Regions from separate parts of the Paraburkholderia sp. A1RI-2L genome, predicted to be linked through region 1. Evidence: riboswitches for the same ligand, from Rfam matches in the RefSeq annotation. Region 1 holds a riboswitch; the other holds the start of a gene.
What was found. A riboswitch is a leader RNA that binds a small molecule or an ion and turns the genes downstream of it on or off. The one in region 1 is predicted to bind cobalamin.
Positions count from the first base shown of each region.

Region 2: it holds a riboswitch for cobalamin, as region 1 does, so the genes downstream of both, cobW (cobalamin biosynthesis protein CobW) here and PWP93_RS27370 (TonB-dependent receptor domain-containing protein) in region 1, are expected to answer to the same signal.

Region 1 is NZ_JARBTA010000003.1:912,130-919,740, forward strand. It holds gene PWP93_RS27340 (HAD family hydrolase) at 1-623, opposite strand, end outside; gene PWP93_RS27345 (hypothetical protein) at 684-899, shown strand; gene PWP93_RS27350 (hypothetical protein) at 1,027-1,386, opposite strand; gene PWP93_RS27355 (hypothetical protein) at 1,524-1,691, opposite strand; gene ubiM (5-demethoxyubiquinol-8 5-hydroxylase UbiM) at 2,033-3,322, shown strand; gene PWP93_RS27365 (ribonucleotide-diphosphate reductase subunit beta) at 3,326-4,360, shown strand; cobalamin riboswitch at 4,457-4,654, shown strand; gene PWP93_RS27370 (TonB-dependent receptor domain-containing protein) at 4,954-6,837, shown strand; gene PWP93_RS27375 (H-NS histone family protein) at 7,095-7,611, opposite strand, start outside.
Region 2 is NZ_JARBTA010000002.1:1,226,152-1,233,762, forward strand. It holds gene PWP93_RS20415 (cobyrinate a,c-diamide synthase) at 1-1,270, opposite strand, end outside; gene cobO (cob(I)yrinic acid a,c-diamide adenosyltransferase) at 1,273-1,875, opposite strand; gene PWP93_RS20425 (cobalamin biosynthesis protein) at 1,862-2,500, opposite strand; cobalamin riboswitch at 2,566-2,848, shown strand; gene cobW (cobalamin biosynthesis protein CobW) at 2,971-4,080, shown strand; gene cobN (cobaltochelatase subunit CobN) at 4,103-7,611, shown strand, end outside.

The sequences.
Region 1 (7,611 bases):
TGATCCAGGCTCTCGAGTACCGTCAAGCTAACCTCCATGACCTCGGCCGACGGCTGCTTTAGATCCGGCACCGTCACAACTCGTATCCCTGCTCGATGTGCGGCAAGCACACCGTTCTCGCTATCCTCGAACGCCAGGCAATCGCCCGGCGACTTGCGCAGACGAGAAGCCGCGAGCTCATACACGGCCGGATCCGGCTTGCCACGGGCGACTTCATCCCCTCCTGCAATCGCACCAAAAAAATCGAGCACGCCGACCCGTGCAAGCCGGGATCGAATCTCCTGGCCACTCGATGACGAGGCTACGGCACATGGGACGCCTGCATCGGCCAATGCGGTGAGCAGGCGGTGGACGCCCGGCTTCAGGGGAAACACGGGCGGGGTCGTCGGAGATTGCAAACGTTGCCGAGCTTGCGCAAGTGCTGCCTGAAAGAGCGGCTCTGCGCCGAACATTCCGGCTAGCATCCTGTGGCACTCAGGCAGCGTCCTCCCGATGATCTCGACATAGTCGACAGGGCGGATGTGAACCCCAAGTTCGTGTCCGACGGCTATCCACGTGTTCATGATCGTTCGTTCCGAATCGATCAACAACCCGTCCATGTCGAAAATTGCTCCAGAGAACATATGCAAGAATCTCGAGTGCTTGAAGGTGTATGCCACTATAACCGTGTGCCGGAATGCCATGTGGTTGATACCGACGAAAATCTGCCGAGTTCCGTCAAGCTCGAATTGCCGGTTGAACAACGACACACCCTTGATGGTCAGCGATCGAGGGGTAACGGAACGAATATCCCCGGCGGCGTCTGCCGGAAAGTCGTAGCCAAATCGATCCGCCGCGAGCGGGAAGCCCGCTGCTTCATGCAGTTCTGGCTTGGAAGCAATTGGTTACCGGTCGTATAAGCCCGCCCCCGAGCGCGTGCAGCCCGCACCCACTACCTGAGCGCCTGGCCGGAAACCCCGCAGGATCAGTGGCAAACCGATATTTGCGTTCCGCCCGCGTGAGAGGCCGAGCAGTCGTGCAAGCGAGCTAACGGACGCGCGCCACTCCACGCACGCGGATCATCGCATCGACCGCGGCGGCCAGTTCCGAATCGAGCTGGGGCCAGCGGTCCACCGGAATCGTGGGCGCCCGGCGCGACCGGTCGCGCATCGCGCCCGGCAGGCAACCGGCTGGCTGCGCGGTCCCGCCGTAGCGAAACACGCGCGCACGGCCAGGCGCGACCTCCTCGACCACATGCACGATTCCCGCGTCAAGCCACATGCGCAGAACGGCCCGTACGCTGCGCGCGTCGATCCTCACGCGCGCCGCCAGTTCCGTTGCCGTACCGCAGACGCCCTCTTGCATCACATCGATCAGCCGAGCTGCTACCTCCCCTCTTTCCCGCATGCTGGTCTCCTCTCAGGAAAGCCTGCCCTGTAGCCGGGATGCAGGCATTGTCGACTAGGTTCCCGGCCAGCGCCGGCAATCGCATTTCAAGCAGGCGCTCGTAGGGCAACGCTAACCCGATTGGCCGCACAGTCATCTCAAAATGGGATGCGTGCACGTGCCGGCATGGCGGGCAGGCAATCCTGCAAATGATTTGGAATCCTTTTTTGTAGTGCCGACATCGTTGCAGACTGATTTTCGCGGTTGTTGCGCGGTTTTTTCGTGGTTGCTGCCCGCCATCGCAGCGATCTTGAGGTCTTGCTCATGTTTCGCTCTCCGTTGCCTCGCGCCCGGATTGGCGCACTCGATAACCGCAAGGATGTCTCAAACATCGCCAGCGCAGGGCAATCCGTCGCTATCGGCCATGCCGCTATCCGGGATAGATTGCCGGTCGCCCGTGCGGGGATCGGCGCGCTCCGCATTTAACCGAATGCGCCCTGCAACCGGAATACGCAAGGCGGACTAGTCCGAAAGAAGCAAGCGCGCACCCGCACCCCATCCTCACGCAGGATGGACAGCGGCCCCGGCGCTCTCTAAGGTCTGCGAGCCCGCGTTCGCACCCGCAGCGACCACTGCAAGCGGATTCGCACCGGACTCGCACCAGGGCATGGCGACGTTCGCAGCCCGCCGCACGACGTTCGTGCATGGCGGCGCACGCAGCGTTGGTGATTTGAATATCGATGGGAGGATCCCGGTGAAAGCCGATATCGTCGTTGTGGGGGCTGGCCCGGCGGGTCTGTGCTTCGCCCGTTCGCTCGCTGGAACAGGCCTGAAAATCGTGATCGTCGATCAGCAGAGTGAGGATGAACTTCGCAATCCAGACTTTGACGGACGTGAAATCGCGCTCACGCATAAATCAGTGGGCATGCTGAAACAGCTTGGACTATGGAAGCGCATCGAGAGCCAATCGAAGTCGCGTCTGCTCGACGCACGCGTTTTCAACGGCAAGTCTTCGTACGCACTCGAGATCGGGCGCGACCTGAGCCCGCACGACGAACTCGGCTGGCTGGTCGCCAATCACCAGATTCGCAAGGCCGCCTTCGAAGCGGTGCAATGCGCGAAGGAAGACGGCGCGGACATCGACGTCCGCACATCCCAACGCGTGGTCGGCGTCAAGTCCGACGACCACTGCGCCACCGTGCAGCTCGAGGGCGGGGCATCGATCGAAACGCGCCTGATCGTGGCGGCGGACAGCCGGTTTTCGTCCACGAGGCGGATGATGGGCATCTCCGCGCGGATGCGCGACTTCGGCAAGACGATGCTGGTGTGTGGCATGACGCACGAAAAGCCGCATCATCATGCCGCGTGGGAATGGTTCGGGTATGGCCAGACGCTCGCGTTGCTGCCCATGAATCCGCACCCGGCGTCCGGCGCGTTCCAGTCTTCCGTGGTGCTCACGCTCACGGGCCGCGAAATCGAGCGGCTCACACACGTGGACGCGCGCACCTTCGCCGACGAAATCGAGCGCCGCTTCGACCACCGCCTCGGCAAGATGGAACTGGTCACGACGCGACACGCGTATCCGCTGGTCGCGGTTTATCCGGAGCATTTCGTGGCGCGACGCTTCGCGGCGGTGGGCGATGCAGCGGTGGGCATGCATCCGGTCACGGCGCACGGCTTCAACCTTGGCTTGTCGGGCGTCGGCACGCTCGCCGGCTCGATTCGCGAAGCCTGCCTCGCCGGGCGCGACTACGCGTCCGATGCGCTGCTGCAGCGCTACGAGCACAAGCATCGTCTGGCAACGCGCCCACTCTATCTGATCACCGGCATGATCGCGTCGATCTACACGCGGGATCATCTGCCTGCACGCCTGGCGCGCGATGTCCTGTTGCGCGCGGGCGATCATCTACGTCCCTTCAAGCGAGGCGTGGCCGCTTACCTGGCGGGAGGGCTCTGAGCCATGACCAGCAACGGCAAAACCCATGCGCAGCAGCAAGCCACGCGCGCCGAAGACAAGCGCGTCGTCAACGGCCGCGGAGATATCAATCAGCTCGCGCCGTTTCGCTATCCGTGGGCGTGGGAGTGCTTTCTGAGCGCGAACCGCAATCACTGGACGCCGCTCGAAATTTCCATGAGCGACGACGTGCACGATTACCAGCAGCGCCTGACCGAAACGGAACGACACGTTTTCGAAAACGTGCTCGCCTACCTCACCACGTCGGACATTCTGGCGATGCGCAATATCGGGCTCGCGGTAATGGAAAAGATGACCGCGCCCGAATTGCAAATCTATCAGGCTCGCCAGGTCTACGAAGAAGCGTTGCATACCTGGACTTACCAGCACTGCATCGAAACACTCGGGCTTGACCAGCAGGAAATCTATAACCGCTATCGCGTCGTGCCCGAAATTCACGCCAAGATCGCGCTCGCGAACCAGCGGCTCGAACGCATTCTGGCGCCCGGCCTCGACCTCTCGAACCGCGACACGCTGCACGAATTCGCGCTCGCCTACCTGTTTTTCGCGGCCGTGTTCGAGGGCTGCTGGTTCTACAACGGCTTTACGCCGGTGTTCGCGCTCCAGCGGCGCGGGTTGATGAAGGCGACCGCGCAGCAGTTCCAGTACATCATGCGCGACGAGGTGCTGCATTGCGGCTTTGGCATCCGCGTCATCCGGCAGCTACTGGAGGAGGAAAACCTGCAACTCGATCCGCGCGCCGTGCAACGGATCTGGGAAGAAGCCGATGCGGCGGAAACGGCTTATGCGGGCTATATCCTGCGCGAGCCGATTCTGGGTTACTCGGCCGATTTGCATTGCGCACAGTTCCGCTACATCGCGAACCGTCGCGCAGGTCAGTTGGAGATGCCCGCGCCGTTTCCCGGTGCCGAAAACGTGCTGCCCTGGCTCGACGAGCAGGCCAATTTGCGCAAGGAGAAGAATTTCTTCGAAACTCGCGTGACCGAGTATCAGACGGGCGGCGCGCTGGACTGGAATTAGGCCTCGGGGCTGAATCGCCGTGCCCTTGGGCCCGCGCCCAAGGGCGTTTTCACAACGCCCGATGCATATCGGGTTGACGCCCGCCACGCGCGGCCATTACCCTTGCGCCCTGATGGTTCCCGGCGACGGGATCAAAAGGGAACGCAGTGGGGCCGCCCCCGACCCCGAGTCTGCGGCTGCCCCCGCAACTGTGAGCGGCAAGTCCATGCCAAACGCGCCACTGGGAAACCGGGAAGGCCGGCAAGGGGCGTCGACCCGCGAGCCAGGAGACCTGCCATCGACCGAGGTCCAAGCAGCCGCACGGGGCGGGGTGTCCCGATGCGCAAGCACCGCCCGTGCGCGGTCGCCCGTTGCAAGGACAGCCCGACCTCAGGATCAGTTGCATGTCCACCACGATTGAAACGGCTTCCGCCCAGGAAGCCCGTTGCCGCTGCATTGACGAACGCTTTGGCCAGCGCACAAGCTACATTCCGCCGGCTCCCGGCGGCTCCGGACAAGACCGCCGGCCGAAACTCCGCCATCTCGCCGCCGCGTGCGCCATGAGCGTTTATGCATGGCACAGCGCTGCCGCTGCCGCGCCCGTGACGCCCACGATGCCCGCGACGCAGCCGCCGGCCGCCGCCGCATCCACCGAATCCGCCGCCTCGGACAACGACACCACGCTGTCGAACATCCTCGTGGTCGGCGACACCCAGCATCTGCCGCAATCGTTCGACCAGCGCTACGCGAGCACGCAAGTGCTCACGCGCGAAGACCTCGACCGCCTCTCGCCCGCCGACCCGAGCATCACGCAGGCGCTCGCCACGCTGCCGGGCGTGACCGTGTCGCAAAGCGGCGGGCCGGGCTCGCTGGCTTCGGTGAGCATTCGCGGCTCGTCGCCCGAGCAGGTGGCCGTGTTCATCGACGGGATCCGCATTGGCTCCGTGACCACGGGCATGCCCGAATGGGCCGACCTGCCGACCGATGCGTTCGACCGCGTCGAGGTGATCTCGGGCCCCGCTGCCGCCTCGTTCGGCGCGGACGCCGTGGGCGGCGTCGTGCAACTCTTCACGCGCCACGCGTCGAATCAGCCGAACCGGACCACGGTGTCGTTCGGCGGCGGGTCCAACAAGACCTTCGACACGATGCTGAGCACCTCGGGCACCGTGCCCTCGAGCGGACCGCTCGCGGCGCTCGAAGGCCTCACGTATTCACTGGGGCTGCACGACTACAACACCGCGGGCATCGACGCGACCCGGCCCTGGGCCTACGGTCACGAGGACGGCCGCAATCCGTATCACGCCCAGGACGTGAATGGGCGGCTTGGCTATGCGCACGACAACTGGTCGATTTCCACATTTGCGCTGTATCACCAGTCCGATCTGTCCTATGACAACGCGGGCGGCAACGACCGGCAGCGCGACCATCAACTCACGACCGGCGCGGCGTTTCACCTCGACATCACGCCGTTCACGCAATTCGACCAGTCGGTGGGCTACGCAACCGATCGCCAGTTCATCTACTCGAACGATCCCGCGATACCGACCGATCAATTCGACTCGACGCGCTTCTCCACGTCGACTTCGATCACGCATCAGGAGCGTGGGCACACGCTGTTCGGGCAGCCGCTTTCAGGCGAAACCAAGCTCGCCTACGACTTCTCGCGCGAACTGGCCTACTTGCCCGTCGAGGTGCCCAGCGGCTTGCCGGCGCGCAACGACTCCGCAGTCTCTTTGCACCAGTCGGCAACGCTCGGCGACGTGACGCTGTTCCTCGCCGGACGCCACGAGATCGTCCAGGGGCAGGCCGTCAATACGGGCAACGCCGCGCTCTCGTGGGCGATCACGCCGGTCTACACAGCGCGCGTTTCCTATGGCAACGCGTTCCGGCTGCCGACCTTCAACGATCTGTACTATCCGGGCTACGCGAACCCCAACCTCCAGCCAGAACGCAGCGACACGATCGAAGCGGCGCTCGATGCCAACACGTCGTACGGCACCTTCACGGCCGCCGTGTACGACACGCGCGTGCACGACCTCATCACCTACGATTCGCAGACCTTTCTGCCCGTAAACGTCGGGCGTGCGCACATTCAGGGGCTCGACCTCTCGTACAAGGGCACGCTCGGGGCGTCCACACCCGTGAGTCTGGCGATCGGCATTCTGAATCCGCAGGACGTGACCGACCAGACCTGGCTCAATCGCCGCCCGCGCCAAACCGTGAGCCTGAGCGTCGACCATACGTGGGACGAATTCAACCTCCACGCGCTCAACACGGGCGTGTCATTGCTTTACGGCGGCTCGACCTTCGACGATCAGTTCAATACGCTGTATTTGCCGTCGTACACGACGGTGAGCCTGCGTGCTTCGTATAAGGTGAATGCGCACCTGTTGCTGTCCGCGTCGATATCGAATCTGTTCAACCGGCAGTACATGACCACGTACGGCTATAACAGCCTCGGCCGGACCGCGTTCGGCAAACTCACCTATACATTCTGATTGCGCGCCGCACCGATTACACCTGCCTTTCAGAAATTGCCGCGCGCAAATGGTAATGACGCAAATGCTGGCCGAAATAATCGGGCCCAGCATTACGGAAATTGTTAATTGAGGATGATGGAAAAAAGATGCCGCCAGTCGATCTGCGGCGACACCGGTAGCCTGTGTTGCGCTGTCCCGTTCGGGAATGGCGTGACACCGGCTACGGTCAGGTGAGTTATCGAACAGCTTGATCCAGGCGTTCGATCAGAGAAGGATCAGGCTGCAGTTGCGGGCGCTGCGGCGGCCGGCGCGGATGCGCGTGTCTTTCTTGCAGTCATCTTGCGCGGTGCTGCAGCTTTCTTTGCGGGAGCAGCTTTCTTGCGCCCAGGCCTGCCAGCCGCTGCTTTTTTAACGGCGGTGGTTTTTGCGCCAGCCTTTTTTGCTGCCGCACGTTTCACCACGGCCTTCTTCACGCCAGCGGCTTTGGCCGATGCCGCCCTGGGCGCCGCGCCCGCCGTGATCAGGAATTTCGAGCGGTCCTTGGCGTCGCGAATCCAGGCGGGTGCACGCCCGCGTCCGCTCCAGGTTGCGCCGGTTTTCGGATCGGCGTATTTCGCCGCGACCGGATGTGCGTTGGGATGCAGCGCTTTCGCTGCGCCATTCGCAGCCTTGACGCCGGGCCTGCGGCCGCGTCTTTTGCCAACGAAGCGCTCGATATCGGCAACGCTCAAACCGTGCTTTTGCATCAGATCGCGAATTCTCGCGAGACCGATGGACGATTGCTTTTCGGCA
Region 2 (7,611 bases), on a different contig from region 1:
CGGGGTTGGACGGCCAGTATCCATGCATGTAGCTTGCGACGATCGTGCCCGAGCGGAACACCGGCTCGCCGGGCGCGCCGGTCTGCGCGCGGGTGGCGTGGCGGTCGGGTTGCAGGGGAGTCGTCATGCTGGAATAGTGGAACGTGTGGCCCGTTAGCACGCCAAATTTCGTTTCGAGCGCCATCATACCGAGCGAGACCAGCCGTTTCTGCATTGCCGCGCGTCCCTGCAACAGCCCGAGCATCGGAGTGGAGCGATTTTCGGTATCGGTCAGCTCTTCGAGCAGATACAGCATGCCGCCGCATTCGGCAACCACGGGCTTGCCGGCAGCTGCATGGTCACGGATGCTGGTGGCGGTTATTGCATTGCCGGCCAGCGTGGCAGCATGAAGCTCGGGGTAGCCGCCGGGCAGATACAGCGCATCGGCATGACTGGGGACGGGTTCGTTTGCCAGCGGCGAGAAAAACGCGACGCGCGCGCCCAGGCTTTCCAGCAGGCTCACGTTCGCTGGATAGATGAACGAGAAGGCTGCGTCGCGAGCGATGGCGATCTGCGTGCCTTCGAGCAGCCTCGGCTGCGCGTGGTGCCTATCGTGCGGCGCTGCATCGAACGAAACAGCCGCGGGCAATTCGGCCAGCGCCGTATCGGCGAGTGCCTGGGCCGTGAAGGCAATACGCGATTCGAGCTGGTCGATTTCGCCAGCCTGATGAAGCCCCAGATGCCGTTCCGGCAGCGCCATCTGCGCGGATGGGGCGAGATGCCCGAGCCAGCGCAGCCCGTCGGGCATGCCCGCCTGGATCATCTGCGCGTGACGCACCGAACTGACATGATTGGCCAGCACGCCATGTATTGCCACATCCGTGCGGTAATGCGCAAGACCGAATGCGATGGCGCCGAACGTCTGTGCCATCGACTTCGCCGAAATCACGGCGACGACGGGCACGCCGAATTTAGCTGCGAGATCGGCGCTGCTGGGTGTGCCGTCGAAGAGTCCCATCACGCCTTCGATCAGGATGAGATCCGCCTGCGCAGCGGCCTCGGCCAGCAGCCGGCGGCACCCGTCTTCGCCTGCCATCCAGAGGTCGAGCGACTGGACCGGGGCGCCGCTTGCACGCTCCAGTATCATCGGGTCGAGGAAGTCCGGTCCCGTCTTGAAGACGCGCACGCGCCGGCCGAGCTGGCGGTGCAGCAGCGCAAGGCCTGCCGTGATCGTGGTCTTTCCCTGGCCCGATGCGGGCGCGCTGACGAACAGCGCTGGACAGGACGGCATGGTTAGAACTCCACACCTTTCTGCGCCTTTACGCCCTGTTCCTTATAAGGATGCTTCACGAGGCGCATTTCCGTGACGAGATCGGCTGCCTCGATGAGCGCATCGGGCGCGTGGCGGCCGGTGACTACGACATGCTGCGCCGGGCCACGCGCGCTCAGCACAGCGAGCACTTCATCGAGCGGCAGGTATTCGTACTTGAGGACAGTGTTGAGTTCGTCGAGGATCACCATCCGGTAGTTGCCGCTCTGGATCATTGCGACGGCCTGATCCCAGCCTTTGCGGGCCGTGGCGATGTCGGCCTCGCGGTTCTGCGTGTTCCATGTATAGCCATCACCCATCGTGACGAAATCGCACATCGGATGTGCGCCGAGAAAATCACGCTCGGACGTATGCAACGCGCCCTTGATGAACTGCACGACACCGAGACGCTCGTTGTGGCCCAGCATTCGCACGGCCATGCCGAAAGCCGCCGTACTCTTGCCTTTGCCATTGCCGGTATGCACGATCAGCAGGCCTTTTTCATGCGTGGCGGCAGCCTGCTTCTTTTCGTGTCCTTCGCGACGGCGTTGGGTCATGCGCAGATGGGATTCGCTATCGGTCTTCATGATGTCCTTGTTTGTTGTCTGTGTGATCCGGCTGCATCGGGCTGACCGTGCCAATGGCAACCGTGACGCCATCGAGCGCGAGCTTGCCGCGCAGCAGCCGGGCACCGGGGGCAGCGAGCAGCGCACAAGGCTCGCATACACCCGCGACGCCGAGCTTCTCGCGTGCAACCGGCGAACGCGTGAGCGACGGATTTTCGCCGAGACAGACACGGATTTCCTCCGCCGGGACGCCGACCAGCGGCATCCGATGCTGCTCGCAGAACGCCAGCAGGGCCGGCTCGTGCGCTTTGTCTTGCAGTGTAGCCACGCACATGACTTCGGCCATGTCGCCTGATTCCAGCATCCCGAGCGCCATCCGGACGGCGGCCTCGATCTGGCCGGGAGTGACATCGCGCCGGAAGCCCAGGCCGATGGTCAACAGACCCGGTCGCCGCCCCGCAGGGGGCAGGGCATCGGTGCGGGCCAGCGGCGCCACTTTGCCGATCACCAGAATCGCCGGCGAGCCGAGGCTGGCGGAAGGAGCATGCATATTTCGAAGGCGCGTCGAAAGGGGATGAAACGAAAGGGGATGAAACCTTGCCTGTCCGTGAACAACAGGCAAATAGCCGAAGATCTCTTTTTTCACGATACCACACGCCCGCGGCAAGGCCCGAGGCTCGCCTGTTTCTTGACTGGCGCGCACGCGGCACCTACACTCCCGGCTAATCTGGTGCTCGCGCACGCGTTCCGACGTGCGCAGTTAAACGGGAAACAGCGGTTCGATGCAGCGATGCGCTGCGGCGACCCCACCTGTGCTGCCCCCGCAACGGTAAGCGAACGTGTCGCTCGAGAGCGATACACGGCCGACTTCTACACATACGTGCCACGTATGTGCGAAACCACTGCGCACAACGCCTGTGCATCCACAGGTCGCGCGGGAAGGTGAAGCGGCTTTTCGCCAGCCCGGAGACCGGCCGGAGAAGACGACACGCGCTGCGGGTAGGCGGCGCGCTGCCGACCGTCGCATTCATCACGCGTTTTCGTCACGCCTCAAGCCTCATGCCAGCAACGGCACGGGAGTGATGTTGCACGCGACCACCGCCATCGAGACCTTTCATGTCCACCTCCATGCGCAAGATTCCTGTGACCGTCATCACGGGCTTTCTCGGCAGCGGCAAGACCACGCTGCTGCGCCACATCCTGTCCAACGCGAACGGCCTGCGCGTTGCCGTGATCGTCAACGAATTCGGCGAGCTCGGGATCGACGGCGAAATCCTCAAGGGCTGCGGGATCGGCTGCGATGAATCCGGCGAGCAAACCGAAGGCCAACTGTACGAGCTGGCGAACGGCTGCCTGTGCTGCACCGTGCAAGAAGAGTTTTTCCCGGTCATGGAAGCACTCGTCGAGCGACGCGACCAGATCGACCATGTGCTGATCGAGACGTCGGGGCTCGCATTGCCCAAACCGCTCGTGCAGGCTTTCAACTGGCCGTCGATCCGCGGCAGCTTCACGGTCGATGCGGTGGTCACGGTCGTGGACGGCCCGGCCGCCGCGAGCGGGCAGTTCGCCGAAGATCCCGAGGCCGTGGACGAACAGCGCAAGGCCGATCCGAATCTCGATCATGAATCGCCGCTGCACGAGCTGTTCGAGGACCAGTTGAGCGCGGCGGATCTCGTCGTGCTCAACAAGACCGATCTCCTCGATGGCGCGCAACAGGCGGCCGTGGCCGCGTTGATCCGCGAAGACATTCCCGCGCATGTGAAGATCGTCCCTGCCCACAATGGCCGGCTCGATCTTCCGGTGCTGCTCGGCCTGAACTCGGCGTCCGAGGAGACGATCGATCAGCGTCACGATCATCACGGTTCGGCGCACGATGCCGATCACCATCACGACGATTTCGACTCGGTCGTCGTGTCGGGCGCGCCTGCATCGCGCGATGCCGCAATCGCCGCGTTGCGGCAGTTGGTCGAGCACCACACGATCTATCGCGCGAAGGGTTTCGCGGCGCTGCCGGGCGCACCGATGCGTCTCGTGATCCAGGGTGTGGGCGCGCGCTTCGACAGCTATTTCGATCGCCGCTGGCGCGATGACGAAGCGCGTACGAGCCGCTTCGTCCTGATCGGCGAGGATCTGGATCAAGCGGTGCTTCAGCGCGCGTTCGACGCCGCGCTCGATGCCGCGCTTGATGCCGCTCCCGGCGCGCAGTCTGTCACCGCGCCGGCCTGAGCGCATTCACGGCAGGCATCGCATGCACCTGTTGCGAACGGTCCCGGGCGGCTTCGTCGACGACACGGCGGGCGTTATCCGCATCGATCAACGTCCGGCCGACATCGTCGTGCTCAGCTCGGCCGATACGACGCTGTCGCTGCTGGCGAGCGTCGTCGAGCGGCTCGGGCCGGAGTTTCCGAGCCTGAGGCTAGCGAACGTCACCTGGCTGCGCCAGCCTGCTTCGGTCGATTTTTACGTCGACGACGTGCTGCAGCATGCACGCGTCGTGGTCGTCGATCACCTCGGCGGAGAGGCTTACTGGCCCTACGGCATCGAGCGGGTCGTCGATCTCGCGGAAAAACGCGGACAGATGCTCGTGATGTTCTCGGGCGACCTCCAGGAAGATCCGAACCTGATCGCGCAGAGCACGGCCAGTCCCGAGTTCTGCACACGCCTGTGGCGATACCTGCGCGAGGGCGGACCGGCCAACGCCGAAGCCTTCATGCGCGCGATTGCCTGGCATGCGCTCGACTGGGGCGACGAACCGGCCTTGCCGATGCCGGTGCCCAATGCCCTGCTCTACCATCCAGAACGCGATACGCCAACGGCCGCCGACTGGCAGGCCCGCTGGCAGGCCACGGCGCCTGTCGTGGCGATCCTCTTTTATCGCGCGCATCTGCAGGCCGCGAACACGGCCGTGTTCGACGCGCTCATCGATGCGCTGGAAGCACGCGGGCTGAATCCGCTGCCGATTGCGATCACGTCGCTCAAGGACGCCGTGAGCCGCGATGTCGTTGCGCGGCTGTGCGACGAGCATGACGTCGGGCTGGTGCTCAACACGACGGCCTTCGCGGCATCGACGCCAGACGATCCGGAGCAGTTGCCCGTATTCGGTGTGGACGCGCCGGTTTTGCAGGTCATCCTGAGCGGCGGGAATCGCGACCATTGGGTCAAGGACAATCAAGGCCTCAATTCGCGCGATATCGCTATGCATGTGGCGCTGCCCGAAGTGGACGGCCGCATCATTACGCGGGCAATCAGTTTCAAGGGGCTCGCGTATCGTTGCCCCCATACCGAAGTCGACGTGGTGCGCTACCAGCCGGACATGGAGCGTGTCGCGTTCGTTGCGGAGCTGAGCCGGCGCTGGTGCCGGTTGCGCAGCCTGCGCAACGACGAAAAGCGACTGGCCCTCGTGCTGGCCAATTACCCGGCCAGCGAGGGGCGCATCGGCAATGGTGTTGGGCTCGACACCCCTGCCTCGGTCGTCGGGATCTTGAGATCGCTGCGTGAGCAGGGTTATCGCGTCGATGCCTTGCCCGAAGACGGCGAGGCGCTGATGACCCGCCTCACGCAGGGCGTGACCAACGATCCGGAGGTGCGCGATCTGCGTCCGGCATTGCAGAGCCTGCCGCTCGACGATTACCTGAGGTCGTTCGCGGCACTGCCCGTCGAAATACGCGACGCATTGAACGCGCGCTGGGGTCCGCCGGAAAACGACCCGACGGTTCGCCAGGGGCGCTTCATGATCGCCGGCTGGCGCTGCGCTCGCGTGTTCATCGGCATCCAGCCGTCGCGTTCGCGGGTGGCGGGCGACTACGCGAGCTACCACGACGCCGATCTCGTTCCGCCGCATGCCTACCTGGCGTTCTACTTCTGGTTGCGCGAGGTTTTCGGTGTCGATGCGCTCGTGCACGTCGGCAAGCACGGCAGCCTCGAATGGCTGCCTGGCAAGAGCGTCGCACTCAGCGACAGTTGCTGGCCCGACCTGACACTCGGGCCGATGCCGCACCTCTATCCGTTCATCGTCAACGATCCGGGCGAGGGGAGCCAGGCGAAACGGCGGGCGCAGGCCGTCATCATCGATCACCTGATGCCGCCACTGACGCGCGCCGAGTCCTATGGCCCGCTGCAGGACCTGGAGCGGCAGGTCGATGAATATTACGAGGCGCTGATGGTCGATGCGCGTCGTGCGAAGCTGCTTCGAGGCACGATCCTCGATACGATCGTCAAGCACCGTCTGCACGAAGAGCTGAGTCTTTCGAAGCCGCGCGGACAGGACGAGGAAGACGAGTTGCTCACGCGCGTCGATGCCTGGTTATGCGAATTGAAGGAAGCGCAGATTCGCGATGGCCTGCACGTGTTCGGCCGTTCGCCTGCCGGGCGCGAGCGACTCGACACGCTGCTCGCGCTGATGCGTTTGCCGATCGGTGATGGAAAAGGCCGCAATGCCGGGCTGATCGATGCACTTGCGAAAGACCTGGGCATCGCTCAGCGATTCGATCCGCTGACGGCCGAAGGGTCCTCGCCGTGGACCGGGCCGCGCCCCGCGCTGCTGGCGCAGGTCAGCGATGCGCCGTGGCGGCATAACGGCGATACGCACGAGCGCCTGGAATTGCTGGCGGCGAAGCTGCTTGACGATATGGGCGGCGATGCGTCTGATCCCGCGCTGAATCAACACGCGTTCACGCATGCGTCGGCGGTGCTGGAGCGCGCATTTGCGGATGTCCTGCCGCGCCTCGATGCCTGCGGCCATGAGGAGCTTCGTCACCTCACACGCGGCCTCGAAGGCCGCTTCGTTCCGCCGGGGCCGAGCGGGTCGCCCTCGCGCGGCCGGCCAGACGTGCTGCCCACCGGACGCAATTTCTATTCGGTCGATACACGCGCGATTCCGACTCAGGCGGCATGGGCACTCGGCGTGAAATCGGCCGGACACCTGATCGAACGCCATTTGCAGGAGCACGGCGATTATCCGCGCGCGATCGGCTTGTCGGTGTGGGGCACGGCGACGATGCGAACCGGCGGCGACGACATCGCGCAGGCGTTCGCGCTGCTCGGCGTGCGTCCGAAGTGGGCGCCGGGCAGCCACCGCGTGACGGACTTCGAGATCATGCCGTCGAGCGCGCTCGGCCGACCGCGTATCGACGTGATGCTGCGCGTGTCGGGATTCTTCCGCGATGCATTCGCAAACGTGATGCACATGTTCGACGCCGCAGTGCAGGCGGTGGCCGAACTCGACGACGAACCGGAGGATGTCAATCCGATCCGTGCGCGCGTGTTGCGCGAGCGGGATGCCTGGGTCGCTCGCGGGCTGGACGAGCAGGAAGCGCGCCGCCGGGCGGGTTGGCGGGTGTTCAGCTCGAAGCCGGGGGCTTACGGCGCCGGGCTGCAACAGATGATCGACGAGGGTCACTGGCAGACCGACGCGGATCTGGCGCGCGCGTACCGCGAGTGGGGCAGCTATGCGTATGCGCAGACCAGCGCGGGAGAGCACGCGCCGGCGGCGTTCGCGACGCGGCTCGCAAGCGTCGATGTCGTGCTGCAGAATCAGGACAACCGCGAGCACGACGTTCTCGATTCGAACGATTATTACCAGTTCCAGGGGGGCATGGCCGCGGCCGTGCGGCATTTCTCCGGACAGCAGCCCCAGATCTACCACGCCGATCACAGCAACCCGGATGCACCCCGTGTGCGGCCCTTGAGCGAAGAGATCGCTCGCGTGATCCGATCGCGCGTAGTCAATCCGAAATGGCTCGACGGCATCAAACGGCA